DNA from 3 places in the Mesorhizobium sp. WSM4815 genome. Region 3 is predicted to be linked to each of the others. Evidence: predicted binding sites of a transcription regulator. Region 3 holds the regulator's gene; each other region holds the start of a gene.
The links. The regulator LexA, encoded in region 3, represses DNA repair genes until DNA is damaged. The targets are predictions, from matches to a motif close to TGTTCNNNNTGTGTTCNG.
Positions count from the first base shown of each region.

Region 1 (4,171 bases), on a different contig from region 3:
GCTTGCATCCAATGCAAGCTATGACTGCCCGAAGCGATGCTTGCTTCGATCGCCTCCAGGCGGCATAGATCAGGCATGACCGAAACCTGCCGCCCGCGCCGCTCGGTGCTTTACGTCCCGGCCTCGAACGACAAGGCGCTGGCCAAGATCTCGTCGCTGGCCTGCGATGCCGTCATCATCGATCTCGAAGATGCCGTCGCCTCGGCCGACAAGGTTTTTGCGCGCGAAAAACTGGCCGGCATCTTCGCCAACCGCCCCGGCCTACGCTGCGAGATGATCGTGCGCATCAACCCGCTCTCCAGCGAATGGGGCGCCAAGGACTTGCTGGCGGCGGCAAGCTGCGAGCCCGACGCCATCCTGCTGCCCAAGGTCGACACGCCGCGCGACGTCCTGGAAGCCGGCGACGTCCTCGACGACAATTTTTCACCCGACGCGGTGAAGCTGTGGGCGATGATCGAGACGCCCAAGGCGCTGCTCAACATCGGCCCGATTGCCGAGCTTGGCCGCGATCCGGCCTCGCGGCTGGTCTGTTTCGTTGCCGGAACGAACGACCTGGTCAAGGACACCGGCATTCTCGCTACGCCCGACCGGCGCTATCTCACGCCATGGCTGATGCAGATGGTGCTCGCAGCACGCGCCGGTGGCCTCGACCTGCTTGACGGTGTCTTTAACGATTTTCGTGATCTGGACGCTTTTGGGCGCGAATGCACGGAAGCAGCCGCCATGGGGTTCGACGGCAAATCGCTGATCCACCCGGCCCAGATCGATGCCGCAAACCGCGCCTTTGCACCATCTGCCGAAGCCGTGGCCGAGGCGCGTGCGGTCAAGGAGGCCTTCGCGCTTGCCGAAAATGCCGGCAGGCAAGTCATTGCGCTGAACGGAAAAATGCTCGAGCGGCTGCATCTGGCGCAGGCCGAGAAACTGCTGGCGAAGGCGGCCGCCAGCGGGGCATGATTGGCAACTTATCACAGGAATGAAAAATGAAACTCTACCGCTTTCTGTCCGGCCCGGACGATTCCAGCTTCTGCCACAAGGTGACGGCGGCGCTAAACAAGGGCTGGCACCTGTTCGGCTCGCCAACCTATTCCTACGACAAGCAGACCAAGGTCATGCGCTGCGGCCAGGCCGTGGTGAAGGATGTCGAGGGCCAGGAATACGGCCCTGGCACCAAGCTCAGCGATTGGTGACATCGCATCGAGCATAAACACTTCCAGATATCGGCGGGCCAGCACCCCCCTCTGTCCTGCCGGACATCTCCCCCTCAAGGGGGGAGATCGGATGTCGCATCGGCTTTCGCCAAACTTCAGAGTTGCAGGGTGTGCGGTGCGGGCCAAAGCTGCCAATCTCCCCCCTTGAGGGGGAGATGTCCGGCAGGACAGAGGGGGGCCGCGAAGGAATGAGACGTCGATCCGTTTACTCGGCTGCCTCTTCGATCCGTTCCATATCATCGTCCGACAGGCCGAAATGGTGGCCGATCTCGTGGATCAGCACATGGGTGACGATATCGCCCAGCGTCTCCTCGTTCTCGGCCCAGTAGTCGAGGATGGCGCGGCGGTAGAGCGTGACGCGGTTCGGCCCCTCGCCGGTCTGCGGATTCCAGCGCTCGGCGATGCCGCGCCCCTCGAACAGGCCGAGCAGGTCGAAAGGCGTTTCCAGCGACAGGTCGTCCATGATTTCGTCTGTCGGGAATTCGGCGATCTGGATGACGATCTCGCCGGTCAGCTTGCGAAACTCCTCCGGCAGATGGGCGTAAGCTTCTAGCGCCAGGAACTCCATTTCCTCCATCGACGGCGAAAGCTCGTCGTGCCAGGTACGGGTTTTGTAGATGCGGGCCATGCTTTGTCCTTCTGATCCCGGCATATAGGCTTTCGCGCCGGACTCGGCAATTGGCCGGGTTGCCGCCTTTCGCTGACAGGAATAAATTCCCCATGACTCCGCTTGACTCTTCGGCCGCCCTCTGGAATCTATTAGAACATAACAGGAACAATTGTGAGTGGAAGCTGACCGTCATGGCGACAAGCGCCGTGGCGCGGGAGACTGTTTTTGCCCTGCGCCGCCAGATCGCGAAGATCGAGGGAACGCTGCCCGAGCGCCTGCAGGCGCCGGCCGGCGCAGCCCCCGTTGATGCGCCCCAGGATCCAACAGCTGATGTCACGCCCAAAAATATCCCGCCCAAAAATCTGACAATTGTCCGCCGCGGCCTCGCCGTGGCGCCGCCCGATGCGTTTCTGCGCACCGGCGCCGAAGGTCTCGATACTGCGCTCGGCGGCGGCCTGCCGAAGGCGGCGCTGAGCGAGATCCATGGCGCCGCGACCCGCGATGCCGGGGCCGTCGCCGGCTTCGCCCTGTCGCTCGTCAGCCTGATCCTCAAACAGGGGCCGCGACTGCCGGTCCTGTGGATCGGCACCGCGGAAATCTTCCGCGAGGCCGGCTTCCCCTATGCCACAGGACTTCATCGCCTTTTCGGCATCGAGCCGGAGCAATTGCTGTTTTCCGAGGCGCCAAGGCTCGTCGACGCGCTGTGGACCGCCGAGGAGGCCGCCCGGATGACGGCGCTCGCCGCCGTCATCCTCGAAATCCGCGGCAGTCCGCAGCGGCTGGACCTTACCGCGACGCGGCGGCTGCACTCCCGGGCACAGAGCGCCGGCCGGCCGGTGTTCCTGCTGCGCCAGGCCGGCGAACCCGAGCCGACGGCGGCACCCGTCCGCTTTGTCCTGTCGGCGGCGCCGTCGGCACCACGCCAGACGATCGCCGGGCCGCTCGCCGGCTCGATCGGCCGTCCCGCCTTCACCGTCAGCATCGGCAAGAGCCGCACCGCCTTGCCAGGACAATTCACACTGGAGTGGAACCCCGATGAACGCAGTTTCGAGGAAAGAAGGGCCGGGGAAAGACGGCAAGAACGGGCAGCGAATCCTGTCCCTGTGGTTTCCGCATCTCGCCGCGGAAAGGATCCTGCGCCAGCGTCTGGGGCGGTCCTGGCGTTCGCGGCCGTCGGATCACCTGCCGCTGGTGATCAGCCATCGCCAGGCGAACGCGCAGCGCATCGCCGCCCTCGACGAGCGGGCTGAGGCGCTTCATCTGAAGCGCGGCATGGGCATAGCCGACGCGCGCGCCATGCATCCGTCGATCGACGTCGTGGAAGCCGATCCCGAGGCCGACCGCCGCCTGCTCGAAAGCCTCGCCGACTGGTGCGACCGCTACACCCCGCTGGTGGCGATCGACGCAGCCGATGGCCTGTTCCTCGACGTCACCGGCTGCACCCATCTTTTCGGCGGCGAACGGGCGATGCTGGACGACATCCTGTCGCGCTTTTTCCATCAGGGTTTCGATGTCCGCGCCGGCCTTGCCGCCACACCAGGTGCAGCCTGGGCGGCAGCGCGGTTTTCTGGTGACCGCATCGTCCCCGGTGGCGAGGAGGAAGCGCTTCTCGCACCCTTGCCGCTGGCGGCGCTGCGCATCGAGCCTGACATCCGCGCCAGCCTGGAAAGCGTCGGCCTGCGCACGGCAGGCGCCGTCATGGCAGCACCGCGCGCGCCGCTCGCCCGCCGCTTCGGCAGATCGCTGCTTTTGCGTCTCGACCAGGCGCTCGGCCGCCTCGACGAGGCGGTGTCGCCGCGCCTGCCGGTGGCGCCGCTTTCGGTCGAACGCCATCTCGCCGAACCGATCATGCTGACCGACGAAATAGAGCGGCTGGTGAAAATGCTGGCGACGACATTGAAGGCGGACCTCGAGCGCCGCGGCGAGGGCGCAAGAAGGCTGGCGCTGCTGCTTTTCCGCGTCGACGGCGCCGTCAGCCGCATCGCCGTCGGCACCTCGCGGCCGTTGCGCGAGCCGTTGCTGATCCAGAAATTGTTCCACGAGAGGCTTGCCGCGCTCGAACAGGATATCGATGCCGGCTATGGCTTCGATCTCGTGCGCCTCTCGGTGCTGTCGGCCGCGGCCTTCGACATGCAGCAGGCGGATCTGACCGGCGAGACGCGCGATGACGGCGCCGACATCGCCCTTTTCGCCGACCGCATCCGCGCCCGGCTCGGCGACAGCGCGGTTTTGAAACCGGTTGCCGTCGAGAGTCATCTGCCCGAGCGCGCCGTCGCCACGCATCCCTATGCGGAGGCGCCGCAAAGGGTCTCTGCGCCGAAGCAGCCGGGCAAGATGAAAGACACTAGGCCTG
Region 1 is NZ_JBVVQS010000092.1:182,295-186,465, reverse strand. Features, by position in the region: gene AC0L2B_RS15060 (HpcH/HpaI aldolase/citrate lyase family protein) at 76-954, shown strand; gene AC0L2B_RS15055 (DUF1737 domain-containing protein) at 981-1,187, shown strand; gene AC0L2B_RS15050 (metallopeptidase family protein) at 1,414-1,836, opposite strand; gene AC0L2B_RS15045 (ImuA family protein) at 2,010-3,068, shown strand; gene AC0L2B_RS15040 (DUF6504 family protein) at 3,010-4,171, shown strand, end outside.
Region 1: a site for LexA is predicted at 1,969-1,986, ahead of AC0L2B_RS15045 (ImuA family protein). Genes of this name have one in related genera too.

Region 2 (4,171 bases), on a different contig from region 3:
CGAGACGAACATCGGCGAGTACGAACGAAGCATCATAGGCGGCGCCGTCGAACTCGATGCCGGTCGACTTGCGCACCAGGCTGTGCATGCCGTCGGCACCAATGACGTAGCGTGCCGATATCAGTTTCTCGCGGCCGTTCTCGACCACCGTCACGTGTGCGCCGTCAGCATCCTGAACGACCGCCTTGGCCTCGACCACGCGGTGAACCACGCCGCCCAGGGCTGCGATCCGTTCGGCGAACACCTGCTCGGTCAGGTTCTGAGGCAGCATCATCAGATAGGGATGCCTCGAAGGAAGCTTGCTGAAATCGAGATTGAGCAGCGCCCGGTTGCGGTCGCGGATGGCAAAATTCTGCAGTTTTAGGGCAAGTTCGCTCAGCCGCTGCGTGACGCCGAGAGGCTCCAGCGTTTCCAGCGTCTGCGCATGGATGACGCCCGCCCGCGAGGTCTGGAGGCCCTGCGCCAGCCGCTCGATCAGGACATGATCGACACCGGCCTGGTGCAGCACGATGGACAGCGCCATGCCGGTCGGGCCGGCGCCAACGATCAGGACTTCCGTGGTTTCGGGCAACATCTCTCTCTCCATCAACGATCGTTGACTTTCTAGGCGAAGCCATTGCATTTGTCAACGGCTGTTGGCATAAGTATTTCATGACCGAGAATCAGCCGAAAAAACCCGGCAAGTCGGACCGCACGCGCGCCAAAATCCTGGAGGCCGCGAAGCTCCTGTTCGCCGAGCACGGCTATGAGGGCGCCTCGATCCGGGACGTCGCGGCGCATGCCTCGATCGATCCGGCCATGGTGATCCGCTATTTCCGCAGCAAGGATGAGCTGTTCGCCAGGGCGGCGGTCGTCGACCTGCAATTGCCGGCACTGCGGGTGATCGACCGAAATGCCATCGGCGAAACGCTGATCAGGCGTTTTCTTGAAGTCTGGGAGGGCCCGGCAAGCGGCCCTGGCATGGCAATTCTGCTGCGTTCGGCGACGTCGAACGAATTCGCCGCGGAAAAATTGCGCGACGTATTTGGCAACCAGGTCAGGCCGGTGATTGCGGCGGTCGCTGACCCCGCCGATGCGGGTCGACGGGCCGGGCTCGTTTCGAGCCAGTTGCTGGGTCTGGCGATGTGCCGATACCTGCTGCGGCTTCCGCCCGTCGTCGCCCTGTCGCGCGACGAAATTATCCAGAACGTCGGCCCTACTTTGCAGCGCTATGCCGTGGGAGAGGATGCGCCTTGAACAAGCCGGGCTGGCAGTCTGGTCCTCGTGCAGCGACTGCGCCGACCGACGGGCGTGACGCCGATTTGTGCCGAAGCGGCACGCAAAGGGTTAACCGCGGCCGTGCGGCCTGTGCAAAACCCTGTTCCCCGCCTGTGGATAACAGGTGGAATACCTGTTCACGATACTACATATGGGGGTGAACAAACCGGGAAACATGCTCCGGCGCCGATTCGTCGCCGTTTCGTTCCGGCTTTGAGCGCGGTGTTAACCGACAAAGGCTGAAAAACATCCCCAAATGGTTAAGGCGCGTTAGGAAAGACTAATTATTTCAAAATGTTGGATGACGCCGGCCGACCTGCGTCGATCGTTCAGCGGCAAAGGTTAACGGCGACGTCAGCCCTGCATGAAACGGGCCAGTTCGGCGATTCAGCATGTGGTGAGACTCGCAGGCGAGAAATCCAGATGTAGCCGTGAACAAACCCTGAATCTGCGCGAGTCAGCGATTCGTAGCCGATTCGTTCCAGACTCGTTCCAACTGTTAAATCGGAACGGCGGAACGGCATGTCGACGCCGACGGAAGGCTTCGAGCTGCCGTCGGAATATTCTGCTTTCGCTTCACGCCCAAAATCCCTATGTGTCGGCTGTCACCCGCGCCACCACGGGGCGTGCTCCCGACAACGCGAGGCAGAGAGCCTTAATTTCCAGGTCGATGAACATCCAGCCGAAACACACTGAGCCACTGATCCTGTCAGGCCGCGACGTGACCGCTGTGCTCGGACCAACCAACACCGGCAAGACCCATCTCGCCATCGAGCGCATGGTGGCGCATGAAAGCGGCATTATCGGCCTGCCGCTCAGGCTGCTCGCCCGCGAGGTCTACTCGCGCGTCTGCGAAAAAGTCGGCGCTCACAAGGTGGCCCTCATCACCGGTGAGGAGAAGATCCAGCCCGACGGCGCCAGATATTCGGTCTGCACCGTGGAAGCCATGCCGCGCGAGACCGACGCCGCCTTCGTTGCCGTCGACGAGGTCCAACTGGCCGGCGACCTCGAGCGCGGCCACATCTTCACCGACCGCATCCTGCATCTGCGCGGCCGCCAGGAGACGCTGCTGCTCGGCGCAGCGACCATGCACGGCATCCTCCAGCGTCTGCTGAAGGGGGTGTCGGTGGTGACGCGGCCACGGCTGTCGCATCTCGCCTATGCCGGCTCCAAGAAGCTGACCCGCCTGCCGCGACGTACGGCGATCGTCGCCTTCTCCGCCGACGAGGTCTATGCCATCGCCGAACTGATCCGCCGCCAGCAGGGCGGTGCGGCAGTCGTGCTCGGCGCGCTATCGCCGCGCACCCGCAACGCGCAGGTGGAGCTGTTCCAGTCGGGTGATGTCGATTATCTGATTGCCACCGATGCGATCGGCATGGGCCTCAACCTCGATCTCGATCACGTCGCCTTCGCCCAGAACCGCAAATTCGACGGCTACCAGTATCGCAACCTGACGGCGGCCGAGCTCGGCCAGATCGCCGGCCGCGCCGGCCGCCACTTGCGCGACGGAACTTTTGGCGTCACCGGCCAGGTCGATCCACTGGACGAGGAACTGGTCAAGAAGATCGAAGCGCATGATTTCGACCCGGTGAAGGTGCTGCAATGGCGCACCGCGCGTTTCGATTTCGCCAACCTCGACGCGCTGAAGCGCTCGATCGAGACCAACGCGCCGGTTGAAGGCCTGACGCGCGCGCTGCCGGCGGTCGATGCGCAGGCGCTCGAACATCTGTCCCGCGACGAGGACATCCGGGCGCTTGCCACCGACGCCAGGCGCGTGGCGCTGTTGTGGGAGGCCTGCGCCCTTCCCGATTACAGGAAAATCGCCCCGGCTCAGCATGCCGACCTGATCGCCTCGATCTACATGGACCTTGCCAGGCATGGCCATGTCGATGAGAATTACATGGCCGAGCAGGTGCGCCGCGCCGACACCACCGAGGGCGACATCGACACGCTGTCGCACCGGATCGCCCAGATCCGCACCTGGACTTTCGTTTCCAACCGGCCCGGCTGGCTGGCCGATCAGGCACACTGGCAGGAAAAGACGCGCGAAATCGAAGACAGATTGTCGGATGCGCTGCATGAGCGGTTGACGAAACGCTTCGTAGACCGCAGGACTTCCGTCCTCATGCGGCGCCTTAGAGAAAATACCATGCCTGAAGCCGAAATCAGTCCAACCGGAACCGTCCTCGTCGAAGGCCATCATGTCGGCGAGTTGCAGGGGTTCCGCTTCACCGCGGACCAAAGCGCCGGCGGCGAGGACGCCAAGGCGGTGCGCACAGCAGCCCAGAAGGCGCTTGCAGCCGAATTCGAGGCGCGGGCCGAACGCTTCGGCGCCTCGGCCAATGGCGACATCGCGCTCGGCTCCGATGGCACGCTGCGCTGGATCGGCGCGCCGATCGGCACGCTGGTCGCAGGCGACGAGCCGTTGAAGCCGCGCCTGGTGCTGCTGGCCGACGAGCAGCTCACCGGTCCCGCCCGCGACAAGGTCGCGGCGCGCGCCGAGCGCTTCGTCAATTTCCAGATCGAGTCGCTGCTGAAGCCGCTGGTCGACCTCAAGAACGCCGAGCAGATCACCGGCATCGGCCGCGGCATCGCCTTCCAGCTCGTCGAGAATTTCGGCCTCATCAACCGCCGCGACATCGCCGAGGAGATGAAGTCGCTCGACCAGGAGGGCCGCGCCGCCCTGCGCCGGCTCGGCGTGCGCTTCGGCGCCTACCACGTCTTCGTGCCGGCGCTGATCAAGCCGGCTCCGGCCGGACTGGTGACGCTGTTGTGGGCGCTGCAGAACGACGGCAAGGACAAGCCTGGCTTTGGCGACGTGGTTCACGCGCTGGCCTCCGGCCGCACCTCGGTGGTCATCGATCCCACCTTCGACAAGACCTTCTACAAGCTGGCCGGCTACCGCAATCTCGGC
Region 2 is NZ_JBVVQS010000099.1:251,160-255,330, forward strand. Features, by position in the region: gene AC0L2B_RS24465 (FAD-dependent oxidoreductase) at 1-574, opposite strand, end outside; gene AC0L2B_RS24470 (TetR/AcrR family transcriptional regulator) at 652-1,236, shown strand; gene AC0L2B_RS24475 (helicase-related protein) at 1,928-4,171, shown strand, end outside.
Region 2: a site for LexA is predicted at 1,735-1,752, ahead of AC0L2B_RS24475 (helicase-related protein). Genes of this name have one in related genera too.

Region 3 (4,171 bases):
TTTGCCCAGCCCATCGCCGTCGTGGTCCTCACGGCATTGTGTGCGGCCGTCACGCGCTCACGCCGCAAAACGCATCTGTGCTTCATGGCAGCGTTGCTGTGCGCGCTTGGTGTGCTCGCCGCCAAGGTTGAAACCTGGCGCGCCGGAACGAAGATGCTCGGTTCGGAAATCCAGACCCGGCTGACCGGCCGTGTCGTCAGGCTCGACCAGATGGCGAACGGCCGGATTAGGCTGACCATCGACGTGATGTCGACCGCCCGGCCGACACTGCGTTATGCACCCGAACGTGTCAGGGTGTCGGCACGCAAGATTCCCGCTGAGATGACCGCAGGCTCGGTGGCAACCGGCTATGTGAGGCTTTTGCCTCCGACTGGCCCGGTCAGACCGGACAGCTTTGACTTTTCCTTCGACAGCTATTTCGCCGGTATCGGTGCCAGTGGCTTTTTCCTCGGCAGTCCAAAGATCGTCGTCTCCGAAGATGCACCGTTAACCGCACGCCTTTCTTCGTCGATCGAGAAGGCGCGCGAAACCATCGCCGACCATATCAGGGACAGCATCGGTGGTGCCGAGGGGGAGATTGCCGCTGCGCTGATCGTCGGCGTGCGTGCCGGCATCCCCGAAGAGATAAACGAATCGATGCGGCGCACCGGCATCTACCACATCATCTCCATTTCCGGCCTGCACATGGCGCTTGTCGCCGGCACCGTCATGGGATTGCTGCGCGGCGCCTTTGCGCTGTTTCCCGACTTTTCGTCGCGCCGGCCGGTCAAGAAATATGCGGCTGCTGCCGCACTCGTCTCCATCGCTGCCTATCTGATCTTTTCCGGTATCGTGGTCGCGGCTGAACGCAGCTTCATCATGCTGGCGGTAATGCTTGTCGCCGTGCTGTTCGACCGGGCGGCACTCACCATGCGCAACCTGGCGATTTCGGCCATCGCCGTCATCGTCGTGTCGCCGCATGAGGTGGTCGGCGCAAGCTTCCAGATGTCCTTCGCCGCGACTGCGGCTCTCGTGGGCGCCTATGCCGGTTGGTCCGACTACCGTGCCGACAAGGCCAAGGCGCCGCGACAGCGACGGTCACCGGTCGCTTTCGTCACGCGCAAACTCGTCGCTGGGGCAGGCACCATCGCAATGACCTCCATCATTGCCGGCAGCGCCACCGCGCTCTTCGCCATCTGGCACTTTCAGCGCGTCTCGCCGCTCAGCCTGTTCGCCAATCTGGCCGTCATGCCGATCGTCACGATCGTCATGTTCCTGGCCGTCCTGAGCGCCTTGGCAATGCCTTTCGGCCTCGACGGCCCTTTCCTCTACATGATGGGCAAGGGCCTGACGGCGATGATCGCAATTTCGGGATGGATTTCGGAGCGTTCGCCGGTCGATGCAGTCGGCCTGATCTCGTTGCAATCGGTCCTGCTGGTGACGGTCGCCCTGGTCATCGCCACGATGGCGACGACATGGCTGCGGCTTGCGGCACTTCCCTTTGCGCTCGCCGGCCTGCTGACGATTTCCGAGACGCGCACCCCCGACGTGCTGATTTCGGAGGATGCGCATCTGGTGGCGCTGCCGATCGGCGGCGGCGAACTTGCCGTCAACCGGGTGCGTTCGAACGAATTCACCACCGACAACTGGAAACATGCGCTGGTTTCAACGACGATCGTCGAGCCGGAGACATTCGAAAAAGGAGATGTGCAGTTCGACATCGCCGACCCGGCCGACCTGCCGCCGGGAGCGCCTTTCACCTGCACTGCCGGCCTGTGCCTGGCCCGGCATCCGTCCGGCGCGCTCATCGCGCTCGCCGACAACCGCAAAACCGCGCGGCCGGCCTGTGCCTTTGCGGATTTGATCGTCATCGACGATGCCACAGCCTATTACAAACCCTGCCGCAATCCGCTGGTTCTCGTCGTCACCAAACGGCAGCTCGCCCGCATGGGCAGTGCCGCCGTCTTCTTCGATCCGCTATCGGCGACGACGCGCGCAGAAATCCGTTTTGCCGTCAGACAGCCATACAGGCCCTGGCATGAGCAGCGGCGATTTTCGCGCGAGGCGAGGGGCCTGCCGCCTTACCGAAAAGCCGAGAAACCCAAGAAGCCTGCCGCTCAGTAACGCCGGATCAGTCCGACGAGCTTACCCTGCACCTTGACCCGGTCCGGCCCGAAGATGCGCGTCTCGTAGGCCGGATTGGCGGCTTCCAGTGCGATCGAGGCACCTTTGCGGCGGAATCGTTTCAGCGTCGCTTCCTCCTCGTCGACCAGCGCGACAATGATCTCGCCAGGCTGGGCCGTATCGGCGTTGCGGATGATGACCGTGTCGCCGTCGAAGATGCCGGCCTCGATCATCGAATCACCCTTGACCTCCAGCGCGTAGTGCGTGCCGCCGGTGATCATGTCCGGTGGCACCGAGATCGAATGCGTCTGGTGCTGGATGGCGTCGATCGGCACACCGGCAGCGATGCGGCCCATCACCGGTATGGAGACGGTGGCAACGACGTCGTCGTCATTGCCGGCAGCACGCATGCGCGAAGGCGCCGGCTTGATCTGCCGTCCGAGGCCGCCCTGTCCAAGCCCGCCCTGGCCAAGGCTGCCTTGAATGACGCTCGGCGAGAATTTGCGCGCCGCATTGAGGCCCGGCGCGATCGAATCGGGCAGGCGCAGCACCTCGAGCGCGCGGGCGCGGTTGGGCAGGCGGCGAATGAAACCGCGTTCCTCCAGCGCCGTGATCAGCCGGTGGATCCCTGATTTGGAGGCGAGGTCGAGCGCTTCCTTCATCTCGTCGAACGAGGGCGGAATGCCGCTTTCCTTCAGCCGTTCGTGAATGAACATCAGCAGTTCATGTTGTTTGCGTGTCAGCATCGCGACCCCCAACAGAATCAGAAAAACAAACCCAGAACAAACACTATCTGTTCCAGTTGTGTTCCGCAACCATTTAAAGTTTAATGAATGTGTTGACGTTTTGTTCAGCGTAGCATCAGCACGCTGCAGGCGGCGCCCGCTGCGGCTGCGGGAGCGAATGGCTCGCGCACGACCAGTCCGTTGGCGTCGGCCAGCATTCTGAGCATCGAGGAATCCTGAATACTGAACGGCGTTGCCTCAAGCGTGCCAGCTTCTTCCTTCACCACCGCGCGTACATAGTCCTGCCTGAGATCGTTGGCCGGCATGGCGGCGCCGAGCCGCGCCTGACGCATGTCCTGGCGGAAGGCGCGGCCGCCGAGCCGCGCCAGCAGCGGCTTCAGAAAGAGCTGCGTGCAGACCAGACTGGCCACCGGATTGCCGGGCAGGCCGATGCAGCGGATGGCGCCCAGCCGCCCGAACATCAGTGGCTTGCCGGGCCGCATGGCGATTTTCCAGAAATCGAGCGCCATGCCTTCGCCGGTCAGCACGTCATGGACGAGGTCATGGTCCCCGACCGAGGCGCCGCCCAGCGTGACGATGACGTCCGCGCCTGCGTCGACGGCTTTTGTCACCAGCGCGGCGATCGCCTCCTTGCGGTCGGGGGCGATGCCGAGATCGAGTGCGCTGGCGCCGACCGAGCGGGCCGCGGCGGCGACGCCATAGGCATTGGAGGAGATGATCTGGTCGGGGCCAAGGTCGCTGCCCGGCGGCAGCAATTCGTCGCCGGTGGCGATGATGGCGACCAGCGGCCGTTTCACCACGCGGACCTGCTGGTGGTTGGCCGACGCCGCCAGCGACAATGCCGCCGGATCAAGCAGGCGGCCTTTCTCCAGCAGCATGTCGCCCTGCGAGAAATCGAGCCCGAGGCGGCGGATGTTGCGGCCTTCAACCGTCGGCGCGGTCACTTCGACCATGCCGCCGCCGAGGTCGCGGACATTCTCCTGGATGACGATGGTGTCGGCACCGGCGGGAAGCGGCGCGCCGGTGAAGATGCGCACGGCCTGCGCCGGGCCGACTGTTCCGGCAAAGCCGCGTCCGGCCGGCGCCATGCCGATCACCGAAAGTCTCGCGGGCACGGACGCGACATCGTCGGCCCGCACGGCATAGCCGTCCATGGCTGACGCGTTGAATGGCGGCTGGGTGCGGAGCGCCATGAGCGGCCCCGCCAGCACGCGGTCGGCGGCGTCCATCAGGGCGACGCTTTCAGCCTGCAAGGGCGCAGCATCCGCAAGCAGGTGCTCGAGCGCCTCGGCGACCGCAAGCAGCGCCATTATCGGCCTGCC
Region 3 is NZ_JBVVQS010000097.1:108,258-112,428, reverse strand. Features, by position in the region: gene AC0L2B_RS20195 (ComEC/Rec2 family competence protein) at 1-2,103, shown strand, start outside; gene lexA (transcriptional repressor LexA) at 2,097-2,849, opposite strand; gene AC0L2B_RS20185 (molybdopterin molybdotransferase MoeA) at 2,954-4,159, opposite strand; gene moaC (cyclic pyranopterin monophosphate synthase MoaC) at 4,159-4,171, opposite strand, start outside.